One region of the Exiguobacterium sp. s64 genome, then DNA from elsewhere that is predicted to be linked to it. Evidence: riboswitches for the same ligand, from Rfam matches in the RefSeq annotation. Region 1 holds a riboswitch; each other region holds the start of a gene.
What was found. Region 1 has a riboswitch for S-adenosylmethionine ahead of KNP64_RS08930 (Na+/H+ antiporter NhaC family protein). Riboswitches for the same ligand answer to the same signal wherever they lie in the genome.
Positions count from the first base shown of each region.

Region 1 (5,528 bases):
GGTCGAGTCGGGGTGGGTGCTGTAGGCGAGCAACTGATGGTGGCGATTTTCAATCGTGATTGGGGCCCGAATCGCTTGTCCGATTGCTTCGGCGAGCGTATCGAGCGATTCATAAGATTTCTGCAAAAAAGGCATGTCGATTCCTCCTCTCTCTCACTATACCGTCTCTGTTGTGAAAGTTCACAAAAAGATAGAGTGTTTTGAGAAGAAGGGGCGACATGCCTCTAAAATTCAGCTTAAATCGGGAAAAATAATCCGATGACGAGACCGAGCAGGGCACCGACGATGACTTGGAACGGAGTGTGACCGACCAACTCATTTAAAATCGGTGTCTCATGTTTGATGCCTTTGAAATAGTCGTTCAACAAACGGGCTTGGAACCCGACCGCTTGCCGGACACCGGTCGCGTCGTACATGACGATCGTCGCGAAAATCAGGGCGAGCGCGAACATGCTGGAGTCGATTCCTTCGATACGCCCGATCACGGTCGTCAATGCGACGACGGTCGAGGAGTGGGAACTTGGCATCCCACCTGAGGCAAACATGATTTCAAGTTCAAAATCTCGTGTTTTAATGAGTTCGGTTACGAGCTTGGCCGCTTGGGCGATGAACCACGCGAGCAAGGCGGCGAGTAAAGGTTCGTTAAAGAGCAATCGATTCACTTCCTGTCTGACAATGGTATCTACACTATACCCGATTCTTTCCGGCACTAGACGTAAAGTTTTTGTCAAAAAAAGCACCTCGAGCGTAGGCTCGAAGTGCTTCTCGGTCGATTTTTGTTACCCGACGACGCCTTCAGTCTCCTGAAGTTTGTCCGCGATATTCTCGATGATATAGCGGTTACGTGGATGCTCCTGGCACTCTTTCGAGCATGAACGCATTTGTTTCGGTTCACACTCTTCACAACAGAAGTGTTGAGCATTACACACCGGGTTAGCACAATTAACGTAACGGACCGTCTTCGTCCCACAGTGCATGCACTCGGAAACAACCGACGGATTGACCGTGTTGACTGGGACGTTGATGCGCTCGTCAAAGACGTAGAGCTCGCCTTCCCAATTTTCGCCTTTCGTGGCGTCGTCTTTGCCGTACATGGCGACGCCGCCTTTTAGGTGGAAAATGTTGTCGTGACCTTGGTCACGCATATATGCGGTAAATTTCTCGCAACGGACGCCTCCGGTACAGTACGTGAGTAAGGTTTTCCCTTCGTAGAGGTCCTTGTTCTCTTCGAGCCAATCTGGCATGTAACGAGAAGCCTCTACGTCGATTTTGATCGCATTTTTAAAGTGACCAAGATCGTACTCGTAGTTGTTACGAACATCGAGGATGACGACATCGTCGCGATTCATCATCTCTTTCCATTCTGCCGGTTCGAGGTACGCACCGTGCTGTTTAGGAACGTCGAACTCACCATCAAAGCGCCACGTCACAAGCTCTTTCTTATGACGGACAAAGATTTTTTTGAACGCATGCTCTTCGACTTCATCGATTTTGAACTCGATATCGCTGAAAAGCGGGTTCGCTTTCAAGTCGTTCATGTATTGCTCGGTCTGTTCCCAAGTCCCAGAGCACGTTCCGTTGATTCCTTCGGAAGAAATCAAGATCCGTCCTTTGATGCCAAGGTCCTTACAATACTTGAGGTGCTCTTGTGTGAGCGTTTCTGGGTCTTCGATGTTGACGTACTTATAGTACAGCAAGACCCGCATTGGTTTTGTTTCCATGTTATTACTCCCCTGTGTTCAGTTTTTTGCAGGAAAACGAACGTTGGGTTGTGTCGTTCGACGAGCGGACTTGCCTGCAACCACAAGTCCATATTATATGATAGATATCACAGCGAAATTTCGCAAATACTTTTTATTTTTTTTACTGGCGTGCAGGGGGATGCGTCTTCCTGAGCGAAATCGGGTAAAAGGTATTAATGAAAGTCGAAGGTGGAAACTGATATGCTCACATCACTCCAACAATGGATTATCCAACTGATTGAATGGCTGCAAGAGCTTCCGGGAGGCCCATGGGCGGGACTAGGGGCGCCGTTCCTTGAGGCGATCTTTCCATTTCTTCCGCTCGTCCTCATCATTTCGGCGAACGCGGCCACGTATGGGTTCTTGCTCGGGACGTTATTGTCTTGGGTCGGTAGTTTACTAGGGACGATTCTTGTCTTTACAGCCGTCCGTTACGTATTCCGTAAACCGATGACACGGTGGCTCGAAAAACATAAACAAGGGGTATATTGGCTGGAACGCATCAACCATATGAGCCCGATCTCGCTTGGGTTTTTATATTCGCTCCCGTTCATCCCGGTCAGTTTGATCACATACTTACTCGCCCTCATTCAAATGCCGCTTCGGACATTCATCATGGCGGCGGGGTTCGGGAAACTGCTTGTCGTCTTGATTTTTTCGGTCATTGGTGACCAGTGGGAAGAGTTTATTCAAAGTCCGTTCCGCTTATCGATGCTTGGACTGTTACTGTTTATCCTTTGGGCGATCAGCCGTGGTCTCGAGGAATTGCTCAAGCGGCGCGCCTTCAAAAAACGCAACGAACAACTTCAACGTGAACGTGAAACGAAACGTCAAACGACCCTTCGAAGCTAGTGCTTCAAAGGGTCGTTTTGGTTAGGCGCGCTTTTTGAAACGCGGGAAGTTAAAGACGATGGCCAGCCCTCCGCAAATGAAGAGCAGGAATGGATAGAACATATACGGGACGAGCGCTGGTGACGCCGTATTCGTCAATTCGGCGGCGATGAGCAACTGTGCCCCATAAGGCAACAGGCCTTGGACGCCACACGAGAAGATGTCGAGCACACTCGCTGATTTCTTTCGCTCGATGTCATACGTATCGGCGATATTGGCGGCGAGCGGACCGGCCACAAGAATCGAGATCGTGTTGTTCGCCGTCGCGACGTTGGTCGCGCTGACGAGCCCGGCGATGCTCCATTCGGCACCGGCACGTTTTTGAATCCGCGACGTGAGCGCGTCACGCAAGTAAGTGAGCCCGCCGTTATGTGAGATGAGTCCGACGAGTCCGCCCATGAGGAGCGTCAAGAGCGAAATCTCGGCCATACCCATCATCCCGTCTGCCATAGCCGTGACGTATGAAGTGACAGCCAAACTCCCATCGATCAAACCGATGATGCCGGTCAAGGCGATCCCGCCAAGCAAAACGAGAATGACGTTCAACCCGGTCAAGGCGAGAGCGATGACGGCGAGGTATGGAATGAGTTTATACCATTCGAACGCGGCTGCATCGACAGTCGATTCTCCACTCGATAACACCGATAAGAGGACGATTGTGATAAGGGCGGCCGGGAGGACAATCCAAAAGTTGGTTCGGAATTTGTCACGCATATTGGTACGCTGGGTCCGGACGGCAGCGATTGTCGTGTCCGAGATGAACGACAAGTTGTCCCCGAACATGGCACCACCGACGACGGCAGCCGCCGCGATGGCGATATTGACGCCACTTTCTTCGTGGATACCGAGCGCGATCGGGGCGAGGGCGGCAATCGTGCCCGTCGACGTTCCCATCGCCATCGAGATGAAAGCCGCGATGACGAATAAACCGCTCAGTAGAAGCGAGGACGGTAAAAATGTCAGCGCCGCATTGACGGTCGCGTCGATTGCGCCGATTGCTTCGGCGACACTCGAGAACGCTCCGGCGAGCAAGAAGATGAAGACCATGATTAAAATGCCGGGGTTCCCCGCACCTTGGGCGACACGCTCGACCGTCTGAGTGACGCTGCCTTTCGTCATCATCGCCGCGACGATGACCGCGATCAACGCCGCGATCAGGACCGGGAATTTATAAAAGTCGTTATAGTAGATGCCTGCCCCGATAAAGAAGACGAGGAAGACGAGCAAAGGCAATAGTGCCCATTTGTTAGCTGTCGGTTGTTCCAATCGATTCACCTCATTCATAAAATAAAAAGAGAGCCTTCTGAAAAAAGGCTCTCTCTACAAGAAAACACTTTTTTCATCTTTCGAGCAGACTGCTCGCTGGATTTGGCACAGGTTACCCGCTGCCGAGACGTCGACGGGCCAGTCCCTCAGTCTCTCTTGATAAAAAAGTTGTGATATTTAGTTATAAGACACGTTCCCTAACGTACCTGTTTCAAATCTGCTTGTCAACAGCAAACCCCCACGTGATGAACGTGGGGGCGAATCAGGACGTCAAGAAATTATAATGGGCGACGCGGTTGCGTCCGGCATACTTTCCGCCGACGTAAAGTGCCCGGTCGGCGTTGCGAATCGTATCGTCGAGACGTTTGTCCCCGAACGCTTGAATCGTATCAACCCCGATCGAGGCTGTCACGGGGATGTCGATTCCGTCGACGTGGAACGGTTTCGTCTCGATCTGTTGACGGATGCGCTCGGCAATCTCGACGGCTGCTTCGACATCGCACCGGTTCAACAGCAAGATGAACTCCTCCCCGCCATAACGGGCTGCGAAATCATCGGTGCGGAGCACTTGCCGGATGCGGCGGCCGAACTCTTGGAGTACGCTGTCTCCGACTTGGTGTCCGTACGTGTCGTTAATTTTTTTGAAAAAGTCGATATCGAGCATCGCGACGGAAATCGGATACATCGACCCGTCCGAAATTTGCTGAATCCCGTATTCATAAAAAGCCCGGGCATTGGCAAGGAGTGTCAAACTGTCCGTCCGGCTCTCGGTATAGAGGCGGTCGCGTTCATGGCAGCGGCTGATCGTTCGATTGAACGATTTGAGCAGTTTGACGATTTCGCGTTGAATGATGGGCGGATAGCCATAGACGTGCTCGCCGGTCATGACGAGCCACGTGCGGATGCCTTCGATTTCCTCGGAACGGACCGAGATGAAGCTATGATAGTCTTCATCGAACTCGTTCGATAACGGGGCGTCCCATTCAAAGCGCATCTCATACTCGACCGTGGCTTCGTTCGGATAGGTTGCATCGAGTAAATCAAAGACGACGTGGCGATCGATCGGCTGGCGCGTCTTTAAATCAAAGTAAAGTGTGCGGTCGAACAGTTTGAACTCGACGAACCCTTCGTCGTACTCGTTGAGTCGTTCACATTGACTGAGGAACACCTCGATGGCTTGCGCCTCGCTTTGCGACAACGACACGGCTTCTTTTGCCTCATCATATTGTTCAATCAACGATTTGAAGGCGTCTTGCCGACCTTTCTGGATGATGAGCCGCTTAATAAAGAAGGTGAGTGCGGCGGCGATACTGCTGACGACAAGCAAGTTCGTCTCACGGAAGAGCGAGGCTGCTAAAATGAAGACGAGACTGACGATATACGTGTAAAACGCGATGTTTAGAAAGTCGCGGACCGGGATATCGACACGGAACCACCAACCGACTTGATACTTTTGTACGACCGTGTTTAAGATGATGGCCACAATCAAGCCGGCAAGCGGCAGAAACGAGTCTTGGGAATAGAAGCCAAGACCAGTCACACCGCCGAGTGCCAAGTACACGCTGGCTGGGATTGCGATTTCCAAAAATGATGTGATGGCGTTCCACGGATACGTGAAGCGGAAGCGCC
Region 1 is NZ_JACSLH010000005.1:34,425-39,952, reverse strand. Features, by position in the region: gene KNP64_RS08950 (PucR family transcriptional regulator) at 1-135, opposite strand, end outside; gene KNP64_RS08945 (divergent PAP2 family protein) at 237-662, opposite strand; gene trhO (oxygen-dependent tRNA uridine(34) hydroxylase TrhO) at 780-1,721, opposite strand; gene KNP64_RS08935 (TVP38/TMEM64 family protein) at 1,944-2,594, shown strand; gene KNP64_RS08930 (Na+/H+ antiporter NhaC family protein) at 2,616-3,917, opposite strand; SAM riboswitch class I at 3,970-4,065, opposite strand; gene KNP64_RS08925 (GGDEF domain-containing protein) at 4,162-5,528, opposite strand, start outside.

Region 2 (5,528 bases), on a different contig from region 1:
GTCGCCGGGGTTGAGCTCGATGTTGAAGTAGCCACGCTCGGCGTCATCGATGGCGAAGATGCCATGGCCGCTGACGATGAAGCGGACCTCGTCATCCGTATGATGGTGCTCCTTTTGGAAGTTGACGAGCAATTCGTCCAAGTTCGGCGTCGCGTCTGACAATGAGATGACGTCTGCCGTCTCATAGCCGCGGCGCTCCGATACATCACGAATCTCGTCACGGAACGTCGACAAGATCGCTTGTTTGTCCTCGTCCGTCAACTGATAGTTCTCTTGCAGGTTTTCCGGTAGCTTCGTGATGTCCCACTGCTCATATAAAATCCCGCGAGACTCTAAAAAGGCGCTCACTTCAGTTTGATCGACGTAACGCTCTTCGGTTTGTTGGAAATAGACAGTTGCCATGGTTGGTTCCTCCTTATGAATGGACGCCTAGGGCGCGTAGTTTTAATGTATAGCTGAACAAGAACTCGTAAGCCTCTAAATAGCGTTTGGCCGCGGCCGGGGTCTCGCCCCAGACGGTGATGCCGTGATTGCGAATGAGGACGGCACCGGCGTTTGCGTGAATGTGAGGGGCGAAAGCGGCCGCAAGAGTCGGAATGTCCGCATGGTTCTCGATAATCGGTACGCGGACGACCGCATCCTCGTCCCAGAAGCCGAGCGCTTTGATGATTTCTTGACCGGTGAAGACGACTTCGCCGGTGGCGGCATGGAGCTCGGAGATGACATTATTGTCGACCGTATGGACATGGAGCGAACACGTCGCATCCGTCCGATTGAACACTTCGACATGTAGCAGCGTCTCGGCGGATGGTTTTCCTGTCTGTTCGCCGATTAAGCGTCCGCCCGCATCGACATGAACAAAGTCGTCTGGCGTTCGTTTCCGTTTATCGCGTCCACTCGCCGTGACGAGAAATTCGAGCGGGTCGTCAGAGACGCGAATCGCCAAATTCCCACTCGTTCCGGGGAACCAGTCGCGGGCGGCGAGTTCGTCTTTAATCTCGGCCAGTTCAAGCCAACGTGCCGTAAGGCTCATACGGCCACCTCCTTCAAGTGATGGGTGATGTCGTCGAACGTCTCGAACGGGGCGTAACGGATGCCTGCGTCTTCGCAGAGCGTGATGAGTTGACCCCGGGCGTAGACGAAGTCGGCACGCTTCGCGACCTCGAAGTCGGTCACCGAGTCGCCGATGATGATTAAGCGGTCACTCGGATTGACGATACGGCGGGCAATCGTCGGCTTGCAACAGCCGCAATCGTTCGTACACTGTTCGTCACAAGCGTGCGGCCACGTGACGGTTACCGTCTCGTCGGAGAAGTCGGCGACGTTACAGTAGATGTGCTCAGGGGCGACGTGACCATCTAAGACCGGCTGGACGAAGAAGTCCATCCCGCCGCTGACGACGTCAAACTTCCAACCGTGCGCCCGAACCTGTTCTAAAAATGATGGGAACCCTTGGCGGAGCGTGATCCGCTCCAACAAATAATCGTGGTAAGCCGGGGCGGCCTCGCTCGGCAATAGTTGAAACATTTGACCGACACCGGAGCGAATGGAAATCCGTTGTTCGAGCACCGCATCTTTCAACTCGACCCAAGCCGGCGGGGCGAATGCCTTCATCAACGCGATGATATTGTCTTCCGCCGTGATCGTCCCATCGAAGTCGCACAGGATGTGGACCGTCATCGTGACGCCCACGCCTTTAACGCGGTATCGAGTTCGTCCGTCTGTCCTTCGGTGGGACCGAGGACGTGAGTGATGGCTTGGCGGAAAGCACGGGCCCCGGCGGCTGCACCGTCCGGGTGACCATGAATGCCACCGCCGGCGTTGATGACGACCTCCGTCCCGAAATCACGAATGATATCGGCGACAAGCCCCGGATGAATCCCGGCTGACGGGACCGGTAAAATTGGTTTCGACCAATGCGGTTCGGCGCTCAAGTCACGAATCGCGAACGCCTCGTCCCGTGGTGTCGCGAGCGAACCGTATGGAGACGGGAAGAGCGTCAAATCGGCCCCGGCGAGACGTGGGAGTTTACCGAGTAAGAGCGAATGACTGATGGACCCGGTCAAGGCGCCGGCAAAGGCCGGGTGGGCCAAAATCGGCACACGGATGTCTGGGTCGTTCGCAAGTTCGCGCAGTGCGTCAAGACTGTACGTATAGACGTTGAATAGGAGCGCCGTCGCACCGGCCTCGATCAGCCGGAGCGCCTGGTCGCGAAGACCGAACACAGGGCCGCTCAGCGTGATGGCGTAGAGGACACGTTTCCCGGTCGCCTCAAAGTGCGCTTGAATGACGGCCGCTCCGATCCGGGCCCGTTCGAGCGACGGCGTGAGCGGATTGTCGTATAAAATCTCGTCGTCTTTGACGATATCGATGCCGCCGGCGAACTGATCGCGGAGTTGCTGCTCGAGAAACGCGAGGTCACGCCCGATGACGCCTTTGAAGATGCTCATGACGAGCGGACGGTCATGGACACCGAGCAACTCGCGAATCCCGTCGACGCCGAACTTGGCGCCTTTGAAATGAGGGGCGAGCGTTTCGGGCAACGTCAAATCGATTAACCGAATCGAATCGTCGAGGGATAGTTTCCCGAACGTCGTCGTCAAGATGGATGAAAAGTCAGGGCTGACATTATGTAACGGATAGCGGATCGTGAACCGGCTCGTCGTCTCCGTATGGGTGGTCGATACGACCTCACCCCGGTACGCCTGTAACTGCTCTTGCTCTAAATGACGCAGCTCAGTCCATGTGCCGACGGTCAGCTCGAGGGCGATTTTGTCGGCAATGCTTGCGACCGCATCCGTCCGTTTGATTTCATATGTGGCAGTGATACTCATATGGTTCCTCCTTCCAGGCAAACAAAAAATGACCCCATGCCGAGGCAAGAGGTCATCATAAAAAATGAACTCTTATCTCTCAGCTTTCGCTGCAAGAATTAGCACCGTGCCATCTCTGGTCGGTTGCTGCGACATCATCGGGCTCGTCCCTCCGTCTGCTCTTGATAAGAATGTGATTTGAAGTTGTGAAATTTAATTGAATTTTTACACAGATTCGTCACGTCGTCAATTCCTTTTTTTCCAAAAAAAATATTTTGGGAAGTTGTTTCCATATATGCACAAAAAAAAGACGAGTGGCACGGAGAAAAGGACGTTGACAATTGTGACGTCGAGTCCGTAATATTCATCACATAAGTTCACCGAATCGAATAAACCACTCTTATCGCGAGTTGGCAGAGGGAATTGGCCCGATGACGCCGCAGCAACCGACCATTAGGCACGGTGCTACATCCACCAGACGAATGTCTGACAGATGAGAGGAACAACCATTTTGGCTGTGCCTCTTTCTCGCGGAGAAAGGGGCTTTTTTTGTGGGCAACGTACAGGAAGGGGAAAACATCATGTCATATCAACCATTTACAGAACAGTCTGTCGTCGAGCACGTCCGTCAATTAGGATACTTGCAAGACGGAATCGCCGAGTGTGAGGAAATCGGGGACGGCAATTTGAATCTCGTGTTTCGGATTCGCCAAGGCGAACAGCGCCTAATCGTCAAACAGGCGCTCCCATACGCTAAAGTCGTCGGTGAGAGCTGGCCGCTTACACTCGAACGGGCATGGATTGAACAGTTGGCACTCCGTGAGTTTGCGAACGTGGCGCCGCGTTTCGTCCCGGACGTCCTCGGTAGCGACCGGACGCTCGCCTACACGATTTTAGAAGATCTGTCTGATTATGAGATTGTCCGCACCGGTTATTTGAAAGGGGAGAGCTATCCGGAACTCGCGCGTCATGTCGGTGAATTTTTAGGCGAGACGCTGTTCGCGACGTCGGATTATGCGGCCGGCCCGATCGCGAAGAAGCGGATTGAACGTGACTATTACAACCCGGAACTGTGTGACATCACCGAGAAGCTCATCTTCACCGACCCGTTCAAAGACGCGGAGTCGAACAACATCGAGGCGGCGCTTCGAGAAGATGTCGAACGCCTCTGGCAAGACCAGGCGCTCAAGGTCGAGGTGACGAAACTGAAAGTCGGATTTGTCACGAAACATGAGGCGCTTCTGCACGGTGACCTACATACAGGCAGCATCTTCGCGACTCAACAAGAGACGAAAATCATCGATCCAGAGTTCGCATTTTACGGACCGTTCGGCTTTGATTTGGGCCAAATTATCGCCCATTTGACGCTGTCGACGTTCCATGACCCGCTCAAACGCTTCGAACGTTTCACGGACGTCTTGACGGTGTGGGAGACGTTCGAGAAGACGTTCCGGGCCAACTTTGAGCGCGCTGTCGAGCCGTTCAATACGGACGGTTTCGTCGACGAATTGTTGCGGACAATCTTCAGCGACACGATCGGCTATGCCGGTTGCGAACTCATTCGCCGTGCCGTCGGACTCGCCGGTGTCGCCGATCTCGAGACGTTGCCGGAAGCGACGCGGCTCGAACGAAAACGTGACGCGCTTGCCCTCGGGACGGCGCTCATTAAAGAACGCCACAGCGTCGAATCGATTGACGACTTGGTGACGCTTTTGTCGGGGGTGCGCGTATGACGGTCCAAAACATCCGCTTTAATTCGCAAACGGACGAACTCATCCTATTGGATCAGACGTTGTTACCACATGAAGAGCGTTACGTGACAATCGAGACGCTCGAACAGGCCGAACATGCCATCGAGACGCTCCAAGTCCGTGGTGCCCCGGCCATCGCTTACTTCGGGGCGTTCGTCCTCGCCAAAGAGGCAGGCCGGTTAGTCGACGACCCGGACTTCACCCGTCGACTCGACCTCGTCGGACGCCGCTTGATTGCGACAAGACCGACGGCGGTCAATCTGCAAAACGTGATCGAATCGCTCCTTGATTTAAATGTCGGGGACGACTTTGAGGCGATTGCCGAGGAAATCAAACGCCGCGCCATCGCTTTGTACGACCGGGACGTCGATACATATCGGGCCATCGGCGAGCATGCGCTGACGGTGTTGCCGGCCGGGGGGAACGTGTTGACAATCTGCAACGCCGGTGCCATCGCGACATCGCGATACGGCACAGCGCTCGCGCCGTTTTACGTCGGAAAAGAACAGGGCGTATCTTTCAACGTCTTCGCCTGTGAGACGCGGCCGCTCCTGCAAGGGGCACGCCTCACTGTCTGGGAACTCGACCGGGCCGATATCGACGTGACGCTCATCACCGACAATATGGCGGCTTGGACGATTCAGTCAAAACGAGTCGACGCCATCATCGTTGGAGCTGACCGTATCACACGGACGGGTCACGTCGCCAATAAAATTGGGACGTTGCAGCTCGCCGTCCTTGCCAAACATTACGGCATTCCGTTCTATGTCGCGGCGCCGCATTCGACGTTCGATTTGACGGCGGATGACACGATTGAAATCGAGGAGCGGAACCCGTCAGAAGTGACACATATCGGTGGTCAACCGACGGCACCCGTCGGCATCACCGTCTTCAATCCGGCGTTCGACGTCACCCCACCGGACCTCATCACCGGACTCATCACCGAGGCGGGTGTGTTCGAGCC
Region 2 is NZ_JACSLH010000003.1:19,811-25,338, forward strand. Features, by position in the region: gene KNP64_RS06035 (1,2-dihydroxy-3-keto-5-methylthiopentene dioxygenase) at 1-402, opposite strand, end outside; gene KNP64_RS06040 (methylthioribulose 1-phosphate dehydratase) at 416-1,033, opposite strand; gene KNP64_RS06045 (2-hydroxy-3-keto-5-methylthiopentenyl-1-phosphate phosphatase) at 1,030-1,680, opposite strand; gene KNP64_RS06050 (2,3-diketo-5-methylthiopentyl-1-phosphate enolase) at 1,677-2,834, opposite strand; SAM riboswitch class I at 2,904-3,005, opposite strand; SAM riboswitch class I at 3,211-3,313, shown strand; gene mtnK (S-methyl-5-thioribose kinase) at 3,395-4,546, shown strand; gene mtnA (S-methyl-5-thioribose-1-phosphate isomerase) at 4,543-5,528, shown strand, end outside.
Region 2: another riboswitch for S-adenosylmethionine. It lies ahead of KNP64_RS06050 (2,3-diketo-5-methylthiopentyl-1-phosphate enolase); the one in region 1 lies ahead of KNP64_RS08930 (Na+/H+ antiporter NhaC family protein).

Region 3 (5,528 bases), on a different contig from region 1:
GTACGCGTCGGCCGTCAAGAAGACGATCGTGTTCGGATGACCGGCTCGTGACGGAAGCATCGCGTTATCGATAAATTGAATCGGGTAGGCGGCCCGTGTGTTCTCAGTGAGTGAGATGTTCTTGTAGTCTGGTGCCCGTTCCTCGTCCAAGACGACGTTCTCAATCAACGAGCCAAATCGAATGGCATCGTAGATTTGAGGTTCGTTCTCACGCGACAAGTTGATCGTCTTCGCGTAGCAACCGCCTTCAATGTTGAAGACGCCGTCAGGAGACCAACCATGCTCGTCGTCCCCGATTAAATGACGTTCTGTGTCGGCCGATAGCGTCGTCTTTCCGGTACCCGATAGCCCGAAGAAGAGAGCCGTCTCGCCGGCGTCCGATACGTTCGCCGAGCAATGCATCGACAAGACGTGCTGTTCCGGTAACAGGAAGTTCATGACTGAAAAAATCGATTTTTTAATTTCGCCGCCGTATTCTGTTCCCCCGATCAGAATGGTCCGTTTGGCGAATGAGACGAGAATGAACGTTTCGGAGTTCGTCCCGTCGACTTCCGGATCGGCCTTATAGCTCGGTGCATAGATGACCGTGAACGGATCAAAGGCACCTTGTGTCGGCCATTCGCGCAAGAACAACTGTTTCGCGAACAAGTTGTGCCACGCGTATTCTGTGATGGCCCGCACTGGAAGCGTATAATGCTCGTCAGCCCCGGCAGACGCCTCGAGATAGTAGAGCTTGTCTTTCGTCTCGAGATGCGTGAGCACTTTATCGAGCAGTGCCGTGAACTTCTCTTCTGCGATCGGTTGGTTGACCGGACCCCAGTCTACTAAATGATTGCTGACTTCATCTTGCACGACGAATTTGTCTTTCGGTGACCGTCCTGTGAATTTACCTGTACTGACCGATAAAGCCCCGTCTTTCGTCAGTACGCCTTCCCCGTTGCGAATGGCTTCTTCCACCAATTCTGGAACCGTTAAGTTCCGCATCATGTCGGCACCTTTAATTAATTCTTCGATTTTCAGGAGCGTTGTCGCCATCCTGAATCCCACCTTTCCCCTAAATAGATGTGGATGAAATCCGCATACTTCCGCGTTTAATTAGTATGACGTTTTTATTATATGTGACATACTAATCAAAAACAAGCCTTTTTCACCCTTTAAAGTAAGCGCTTTCTTACACTGTCATTCTAACATATTCTGTACCAGGTCATAGTACAAAATCGAAAACCGACAAAAAAATGTTTGATATTTCACAAACATAACTATTACGAGTTCGTGAAAAGTTTTACGAATTCAGTCGATACGCTTGACAGAACGGGGTGTCATTTATATGATGGTCTTCGTAACGGATACTCTTATTCTGAGCGGTGGAGGGAACAAGGCCCTACGAAGCCCAGCAACCGTCCGATTTGTCATTGTTATTCGGAAAAGGTGCTATCCTGAAGCGAAGCGCAAGCTTCGAACGATAAGAGGGTAAGGAAGAACGATTCAACCTTTCCCATTGAACATGGCGAAAGGTTTTTTTCATTACCGTCCCAAAGCAACGCGTAAGGGGAACGAGTACCGTCCACACATCACCCTTATTATAGGAGGTTTTTCGAAATGGCAAACTTGAACCGTCGACTTTTCACTTCGGAGTCCGTCACGGAAGGACATCCGGATAAAATTTGTGACCAAATCTCAGATGCGATTTTGGATGCGATTTTAGCTGAAGATCCAAACGCCCGCGTTGCGGCTGAGACATCTGTCACGACAGGTCTCGTGCTCGTAGCAGGTGAGATCACAACATCAACTTACGTGGATATCCCGAAAGTTGTTCGTGAAACAGTTCGTGAGATCGGCTACACACGTGCAAAATATGGTTTTGATGCAGAGACTTGTGCTGTCCTCACATCGATTGATGAGCAATCGGTAGACATCGCCCAAGGTGTCGACCAAGCGCTTGAAGCTCGTGAAGGACAAATGACTGAAGAAGAAATCGATGCAATCGGCGCTGGTGACCAAGGTCTCATGTTCGGTTACGCAACAAAAGAGACACCAGAACTCATGCCGCTCCCGATTTCACTCGCGCACAAATTGTCACGTCGTTTGGCAGAAGTTCGTAAGAACGGCACGCTCGCTTACCTTCGTCCTGATGGTAAGACACAAGTGACGGTCGAATACGACGAAGCGAACAACCCAGTTCGCATCGACACAATCGTCATCTCGACGCAACACGCCGAAGACATCACACTCGAACAAATCCAAGCTGATTTGAAAGAGCACGTCATCGACGCGGTCATCCCGTCTGAACTCATCGACGCGGATACAAAATACTTCATCAACCCGACTGGCCGTTTCGTCATCGGTGGACCACAAGGGGATGCAGGCCTTACAGGACGTAAGATCATCGTCGATACGTACGGTGGTTACGCTCGCCACGGCGGCGGCGCGTTCTCAGGTAAAGACCCAACCAAAGTTGACCGTTCAGCGGCGTACGCGGCTCGTTACGTAGCGAAAAACCTCGTTGCAGCGGGACTTGCTGACAAAGCAGAAGTTCAACTTGCTTACGCGATCGGCGTTGCCCACCCGGTATCGATCGCAGTCGACACGTTCGGCACAGGTAAATTGAGCGAGACTGAGCTCGTCGAACTCGTTCGCGAGAACTTCGACCTCCGTCCGGCCGGCATCATCAAGATGCTCGACCTTCGCCGTCCAATCTACAAGCAGACAGCAGCTTACGGCCACTTCGGTCGTACAGACGTTGAACTCCCATGGGAGCAAACGGATAAAGCGGCAGTGCTTGAAGAAGGCGCGAAACGCTTCGCATAAGACAGTAAAAACGACCTTTCGCTGAGAAAGGTCGTTTTTTCTTGTTAAGATTGGTTTTTATCCTGCTTAGATGTATCATCGTTAGAAGAATCGTTAGAAGAAGAATCAGATGACGTTTCTTGGCCTAGCGCGGTGTCTTTTGCTTCGACCACTTTCTCGCCAATCGATTGTAAGTCTGATTTTGCTTCCATAGCGGTGCCGGCAACTTGCGTTAAGTCTTGTTTCACCGTATCCACTTCTCCAGCGACTTTTTCATAGACATTTTGAACGTCGGTGGCAACTTCTTGGATGATTCCAGAAGCCGATTTCACTTGGTCAATGACTTGCGAAGCTTTTCCGCTAGGATCTTTAGCCACTTCACTTACTAAACCACCGACAGATGATTTAGCAGTCGTGAGCGATTGTTTTGTGTTTTGACGGTTCGAAGAACTAAGTAGAGCAAGGGCACCTCCGACTACAGCTCCTAAAAGAATTCCTCTCACCAGTGTAATCCGAGGACCAGATGATTCTCCAGAATCAAACTGACGGTTCGGATGATTGGCTTGGTCGACTTGTGGATCATGTTGTAGTTTCGGTTCCATAGTAACACTCCTTTTTGTAAGTTGGCATTGATACTCTTATACCCGAGTCAAAATGGAAAATAACGTCTTCCTTCATTTCGACATCAAAAAGTAATGAGCGGGCAGGATATTTTTTTGCTGATGGGGAATGATACTACTAGATTGGCCAAAAGGGGGATGCCGTTATGAAGATCAGGGAAGCCGTACCAGAAGATGCCGCCACCATCCGCGATATTGCGCTCGCAACGGTCAGTGAACAAGACGAGGTTCGTTCAAAAGTAATGGAACGGGCTTATCAGCAAGAAGAGATCGTCCGCGCCATCAGTTCAAGCGAGGAAGCGAAAGAGCAGTTGTTCATTGTCGGTGAAGCCGAAGGCGACGTCATCGGGTTCTATCATGCGATCGACCGCGGGGATACGTGGGAAGTGCTCCGGCTCTATCTTCATCCGACCCATCACCGACAAGGTCTCGGAACGTCCTTATTGTCTCATCTGCGCGAACGTAAAGTTCAACCGATCGAACTGTACGTCGAGAGTTCGAACGAGCAGGCGATCGCCTTTTTGAACCATGAGGCGTTCATCGAATTGAATCGGATACAAGAGGAAGTGTACGACCAACCGATGGAACTGATTCATTTGCGCTATGACCCGAGCTAAGACCCTAGACGGATTTTCTGACAAACATCAGTCTCGGCTGATGTTTTTTGTTAGTATAAAAACATGGACATAATAAAATGAGGTGACAGTATGACATACGAAGAAGAATCACGAAAAGGGGTTATCGTGATCGTCTATCCGCTCCAGTTCACGTCACGCTTGAGCGAGGCGTTTTTAGGACGGTTACGTGACGAATATGAAGTTCTCGTCGTGACCGGACAGACGGTTGGCTTGACGGCGGAAGACCATAAGCTGTTAATCAAGAACACGCTACGCGAGGCGAGCCAGTACAAACTGCCGATTCACGTCATCGCCTTCAGTCTCGGGACATTGTTAACGAACCGATTGCTCCAGGAATACGATGTGCCGCTCGGCAGTTTGACGTATATCTCACCCTTGTTCGATTGGCATCCGTCCCGCCAAATCGGCGGATTGAAACAAGTCGTCGCGAGTGCGGTCGACCGTTTCCGTCCGGATTTGCCGCTCGGCATGATGACGTTCATGGGTGCAGGCGAAGAGTCGTCCCGCTTCGGTGAGATCACGTACGGGCAATACCGGGAAATCGAGGAAGAGATCGTCGAGCATCAAGAAGAGAAGAAACATTTGCCGCGCCTTCCACTCGCTTGCTTCTATGCGCCGGACGACCGCTTCGCCGATGTGAAACTGACGCTCAACGTCTGTCGAAAAATTGGCGGCGATCAAGTGTACATTCGCCGGCTCGAAGGCTTCCCGCATTTCGGCTATGAACGACTGAACACGAAGTTCGCGGAGACGCTCATCACGTTTTATGAATTGATTCGAGAATGACAAAACAGGCGACTCGCTCGAGTCGCCTGTTTTCATGCACGTTTTTCAATCGCCACGATGAACGGGGGATGATTGATTTGATTGATGAAGCCGTAACGGAGGACGCCGGCCCGCTTTTGATCGAGTGCCTCGACGTAGGCGAGCACCTCGTCGCGCTCGATTTTGCCGCTATTATGGCCATGATAGATGACGACGACGATGACACCACCGACGGCCATGACGTCGAGCAGTTGCTCGAGGGCGTCGATGGTCGTATTGCCCGTCGTCGTGACCGACTTGTCGCTTCCCGGTAAATAACCGAGGTTGAACACGGCGGTTGTGATCGGGCGTGTCTCGTCCGCTACAATTTCTCGGACGGTGTCGTGGCTGTCGTGGATGACAGTGACGCGGTCCGTCAATGCTGCTTCCTCGATGCGAATGCGTGTCGCCTCGACCGCCGCTGCTTGGACATCAAACGCGTAGACGTGTCCCGTCGCCTCGACGAGTTCGGCTAAAAACAATGTATCGTGCCCGTTGCCGGCCGTCATATCGATGGCGACGGCACCAGGTGTGACGTGTTCACGGAGTAGGTACTTCGCGAACGGTAAGACTCTCATTAATCCCATGGCTCTCATCCTTCTTTTTTCCTTGGAAGGAATCACGACGCACCAGTTCGGCATCGATGGCGTTCAAGACGGCCATCTTGTGCCGGCTCCAC
Region 3 is NZ_JACSLH010000007.1:10,652-16,179, reverse strand. Features, by position in the region: gene pckA (phosphoenolpyruvate carboxykinase (ATP)) at 1-1,035, opposite strand, end outside; SAM riboswitch class I at 1,350-1,469, shown strand; gene metK (methionine adenosyltransferase) at 1,600-2,808, shown strand; gene KNP64_RS10860 (hypothetical protein) at 2,853-3,389, opposite strand; gene KNP64_RS10855 (GNAT family N-acetyltransferase) at 3,554-4,024, shown strand; gene KNP64_RS10850 (alpha/beta hydrolase) at 4,115-4,831, shown strand; gene mnmM (tRNA 5-(aminomethyl)-2-thiouridylate-methyltransferase MnmM) at 4,864-5,436, opposite strand; gene mnmL (tRNA modification radical SAM protein MnmL/YtqA) at 5,390-5,528, opposite strand, start outside.
Region 3: another riboswitch for S-adenosylmethionine. It lies ahead of metK (methionine adenosyltransferase); the one in region 1 lies ahead of KNP64_RS08930 (Na+/H+ antiporter NhaC family protein).

Region 4 (5,528 bases), on a different contig from region 1:
AAGATCATTCCGATTCGATGGCGGAGTTTTGAGAGCCCACGTTTGTCGAGCTTCGTGATGTCCTGTCCTTCGATCTCGACCTGGCCCGACGTCGGGCGTTCGAGCAGGTTGATCATGCGGATGAGCGTGCTCTTGCCGGCCCCGCTTCGACCGATGATGCCGAAGATTTCGCCTTTCTCGATCGTGAGCGAGACGTCATCGAGTGCGGTGACGGCACCTTTGTTCACCGTGAACGTCTTCGTGATTCCTTTAAGTGCGATCATAGGTCCTCCTTAAAACGCCGGGACGATTGAGCCGTTGAACGTCTCTTCGATGAACGTCCGGACCTCGTCCGAGTGATAGTACGATTTGAGTGTCTCGACGACTTCGTCATCCTTGTTATCGGTGCGGACGACGACGTAGTTCGGATACGGGTTGTCGACCGTGTCTTCGTGGAACAAGGCGTCCTCATTGATCGACAGGCCGGCACCCATCGCGAAGTTCGTGTTGATGGCAGCGAGTGCGACTTCCGGGAGCTGGGTCGGGAGCTGCGACGCCTCGAGTTCGATGAATTCAAGGTTGAGCGGGTTCTCGGCGATATCACGTTTCGTCGCCTTGTCCGTCAATCCTTCCTTCAGCGTGATTAGTCCCGCTGTCTCATACAGACGGAGCGCGCGTAGCTCGTTCGCCGGGTCGTTCGGGACGGCGACCTTGTCACCTTCTTTCAAGTCCTCGATGTCGGTCAATTTCTCTGAGTAGAGACCCATCGGGAAAGCGACGGTCTTGAACACGTCGTCGATTTTATAGCCTTTATCGGACTTTTGCAGTTCTAGGAATGAGAGCGTCTGATAACTGTTCACGTCGAGGCTACCCTCGGCGAGCGCCGTGTTCGGCGTATTATAGTCGTTGAACACTTTGATATCGAGTTCGAGGCCGTCTTCGGCCGCGAGTTCTTTCACTTTCTCGGCGATCTGTTGGTGCGGCCCGCCCGTGACGCCGATCGTGAGCGACTCCGTGCTGAGCGACTCGCTCGCGTCCGATTGTCCGCATGCCGAGAGCGAGATGGCGGCGAGTAGTGACGTTCCTGCAAGTACTGTTTTCTGTTTGATGTTCATTTGTTTTCCTCCTCCAAAATGAAAGCCCGCTACTCATTCAGAGTGGCGGGCACGACAAGTCAAAGTCGGACACGCTCATCTCCCAAACGATATCGTCTGTTGGAATTAGCACCATGATCATTACGATCTGGTTGCCGGGTTTCACAGGGCCAGTCCCTCCACCACTCTTGATAAGCAATCGGTCTATTAAATTGTTATCATCTTACTTTTAATTCTTTTAATTGTAAATAGAAAATTGTAAATTTTCAAAAATTATTTTCAAAAAGTCTTTATCGAGTGGTTCCGGCAACTGTTGCAGTTCGGTTTCCGTCATGACGGAGTCGACCAGTACCGGGATGTCGCCCGACCCGACCCCGAGCGCCTCGAGCGTCGTCGGTGCACCGAACCGTTTCAACCAGGCCTCCAAATACGGAGCATCGGCCGAGCGACGCAACCGCTCCTGGACGATTAGGCCGAAGCCGACCTTGTCTCCATGCAAGAAAGAGTGGGTCGACTCGAAGCGGCTGAGCGCATTATGGACCGCATGGCCCACGGCGACGCGTGTCCCGGCGTCACCAAATCCACCGACGGCGCCGCCGATGGCGAGCACGTGATCGACCGCGAAGCGGACGTCGTCACTATACGACTCAAAAGCGTGCTCGCTCAATTCAAGTTCGACGAGACGCCCGCACTGCTCGGCCAAGACGAGTCCGGTGTTGACGCCGGCGTCAGCTGAGCTGTCACCACTCAAATAACGGGCCTCGTAAAACTTCGCGACCGTGTCGATGACACCGGCCCGAAAGTATTCATATGGTGAGCGCGAGATGACCCGTGAGTCAACGATGACCCGTTCGATGACGACGCGGAACATGTCGTAGCGGTCGTAGCTCCCGTCCTCCTGATAGACGACGCTGAGCGGTGTGAACGCCGCACAGTTCGAGGCGAGCGTTGGGACGACGATGAGCGGGACGTTCCGTTGATAGGCGACGAGTTTGGCCGTATCGACGAGCTTGCCGCCTCCGACGGCGATTAACACGTCGGCGTCCAACGGTTTGAGCCGTTTGACTTCCGAGTCCGTGCACTCCCCGCTGAACCTTGTTGCCGGATAGTCCGCGATGGCCGGAAAGATGGCTCGGACGACGTCATACCCGTTCTGACCGTGCAGGACGTGGGCACGTCGGCCGTCGACTAAGTCATCCAGACGGTCGAGCGCGTCATCGGCGTGGTCATATTCAAGGACGGCCTGACGAATCATGCGCGCACCTCCTCATAGGCGGCAAACAACCGCTCGATTCGTTCGACCGCCTCGTCAATCTTCGGTTCCGGTGAGACGAGACCGAAGCGGACGTATCCGTTCCCTTCCGAACCGAAGAAATAGCCCGGGGTGACGGCGACTCCTGCCTCGTACAATAACTTACGCGAGAACGATTTGGCATCGCCCTCGGGCACTTTCGCCCAGACGAAGAACGAACCCTCCGGCGGCTCGACGGCCCACCCGGCCCGGTTCAACCCATCGATCAGGCGATCGCGTCGCGCCTCATAGAGTCGGGCCAAATCGTCCCGGATGGAGCGTGGGGCCTCGAGCGCGGCGACAGCCGCCGCCTGGATGGCCGAGAACACGCTGACGTGGACGTGGTCCTGATACGTGTTGATCGCCTCGATGATGTCCGCGTTCCCGACGGCGAAGGCGACGCGCCAACCGGACATGTTGAACGCTTTCGACATCGTATATACCTCGATGCCGACTTCTTTCGCCCCTTCCGCCTGCAGGAAGCTAGGCGGGACGTGGCCATCGAATCCGATGCTGCCGTATGCGAAATCGTGGACGACCATCAAGTCCCGCTCCCGGGCGAACCGAACGGTGTCGTCAAAGAAGGCTGGCGTGGCAACGGCCCCCGTCGGATTGCTCGGGTAGTTCAAATACATGAGTTTTGCATTTTGCGTATCGAGCGTCTCATAGTCCGGCAAGAAGCCGTTCTCTTCCCGGAGGACGAGGTCACGGACGACGGCACCGGCGAGGCGTGCCCCCGAGATGTAATCAGGATAGCCGGGATTCGGTAGCAAGATCCCGTCGCCAGGTTCGAGTACGCATTGCGGCAACGTGATGAGTCCGGACTTGGAACCGATGAGGATCGCGACTTCCGTCTCGGGATCGACTTCGACGCCGTACTCATTCAAGTAAAACGTCGCCACCGCTTGTTTCAGACGGGCCTGACCGCGGAACGGACCGTATTGATGGGTCGAGGCATCAAGGAGCGCCGTCTGAAGTGCGTCGCAGATTGGGGCGGGCGTTGGCAAATCCGGCGTCCCTTGACCGAGTCTGATGATATCGCGACCGGCCTGTTCAAGTGCTGCGACTTCATCGGCGAGTCCGACAAAATGTTGGGGTGGTAAAGTTTTAAGTAAGTGTGAGCGTCTGTCAGTCATGAATAGTCCTCCTATGCAAAAAACACCCCTTTCCGCGGAAAGGGGTGTCGAGATACGGATGTATTCAAACAACCACCTTTCCATCTCTCAAGGTCACCTTGCTGGAATTAGCACAGTATTGAATCAATCTGTTGCTGAAGCTTCATCGGGCCAGTCCCTCCGCTTCTCTTGATAGAAAGTGTTTTATATGCGATTTGTCTTTTTGTAATATGTCACTTAGTTAACCAAACGTTACCAATCTTGTCAATCCTTTTTCGAAAATAGGTGTGGCCTATTGAATCCCGATAAAAAAAAGGTCATAGTACAAAGTGAACGTTATTCTACAAAATTTAAAAGATGAGGGGATGGACCTTTGGAATTAAATCGTCAATTGATTTGGAAGTTGAGCGTGATCGGATTGATTCTGCTCGTCCTATGGAAAGTCATCAGTGAACCGGACACGATTTCTAGTGTGTTGCACTACACGTTCCAGTTGCTGACACCGATTATCATGGGAATTGCCATCGCGCTGCTCCTGAATACCGTCCTGTCCTATATAGAAGAACGGTTTCAATTAAAACGCTATCAAGGTTTGCTGATCGTCTATATCGTCTTCATCGGGATTCTCGTCATCTCTGCGGTGACGCTGTTCCCACGCATTTATTCGAGCCTCGCCTCACTCATCGAAGAGCTCCCGTTCTACATCCGACAGATTGACGGGTTCCTCGCCCAGTTGAACACGTACTTGAAAGAGTACAACGCGACGATTGCCCAAGCCATCGATTTCAGCCGCTTCGAGGAACGTTACTCGGGCTGGGTCGAGACCGCCGTCTTGTCGTCGGTCAGCTACGTGTCGAGCTTCACGATGACGCTCATCAATTTCTTGATTGGGATCGTCATCTCGATCTATCTGTTGAAAGACAAAGAGGTTTTTGCCCGCATGTTCAAGCGTCTGTTGTATGCGATGTTCCCGGTCGCGTCGGCTAAGACGACGATCGACATCTTTCAAGAGATGGATTACATCTTCAAACGCTATATTATCGGGAAGTCGATCGACTGCCTCATCATCGGGGTGTTGGCCGTCGCCGGTCTGTTGATCATCGGGGCACCTTACGCGCTTCTACTCGGCGTCATCGTCGGCGTCTTGAATTTTATCCCGTACGTCGGTCCGCTGCTCGGGATGATTCCGGCGTTCATCATCACCTACTTCTATGACCCGTTCACGGCGCTCATCGTCCTCTTGTTCATCTTCTTGTTGCAACAATTCGACGGACTTTGGCTCGGCCCGAAGATTCTCGGCGACAGCGTCGGCATCACCCCGTTTTGGGTCATCACCTCGATCATCATCGGAGGTAGCCTGTTCGGTCTCGTCGGGATGTTCATCAGTGTCCCGGTCACGGCGATGATTCAAGTCGTGTTCTCTCGGTTGATCGACTACCGGCTCAGCCGAAAGAATTTGAACGAATTATTATGACACATTGACGATTTAGGTTGACACATTTCACGGAAATATCATAATCTTGAAGAGAAGACAGTCCAATGCAGAAAGGAGAGGTACCGATGTCAGTCATTCAACGCTCGCACGTCCAAGTTCATATTGACCGGCAGGCGCCTCTCCGTGATTTGAATCCGTGATGTCGCCTGCCTTCCGAGGCATGCCTAAGATCTTAGGGACGCGTATGCCTTTGAGCATGCTGCGTCCCTTTTCTTATTCTATCAACTAAAGCAGGTGACCTTAATGATTCAATCACTCAAACAGCTCGACCGTAACATTTGGATCCGCTTCCTCGGAGAGACGATCACCGGTGTCATGATGTTCATGATCGCACCGTTCCTCGTCCTATACTATAGCGACAAGCTCGACAGTTATATCCAGGTCGGGGTCATCATGGCGACCGGACCAATCATGGCGCTCATCGGATCGGTCGTCGGTGGACGGCTCGCAGACCTGTATGGCCGCAAACCAATCATGATGGCTGCCATTCTTGGCGACGCCCTTGCCCTCGTCGGTTTCGCCTTCGCCGAAACGTTTTGGCCGCTCCTTCTCTT
Region 4 is NZ_JACSLH010000002.1:51,284-56,811, forward strand. Features, by position in the region: gene KNP64_RS03820 (methionine ABC transporter ATP-binding protein) at 1-263, opposite strand, end outside; gene KNP64_RS03825 (MetQ/NlpA family ABC transporter substrate-binding protein) at 273-1,094, opposite strand; SAM riboswitch class I at 1,167-1,271, opposite strand; gene KNP64_RS03830 (iron-containing alcohol dehydrogenase family protein) at 1,312-2,328, opposite strand; gene KNP64_RS03835 (aminotransferase class I/II-fold pyridoxal phosphate-dependent enzyme) at 2,325-3,500, opposite strand; SAM riboswitch class I at 3,578-3,678, opposite strand; gene KNP64_RS03840 (AI-2E family transporter) at 3,853-4,953, shown strand; gene KNP64_RS03845 (MDR family MFS transporter) at 5,218-5,528, shown strand, end outside.
Region 4: another riboswitch for S-adenosylmethionine. It lies ahead of KNP64_RS03835 (aminotransferase class I/II-fold pyridoxal phosphate-dependent enzyme); the one in region 1 lies ahead of KNP64_RS08930 (Na+/H+ antiporter NhaC family protein).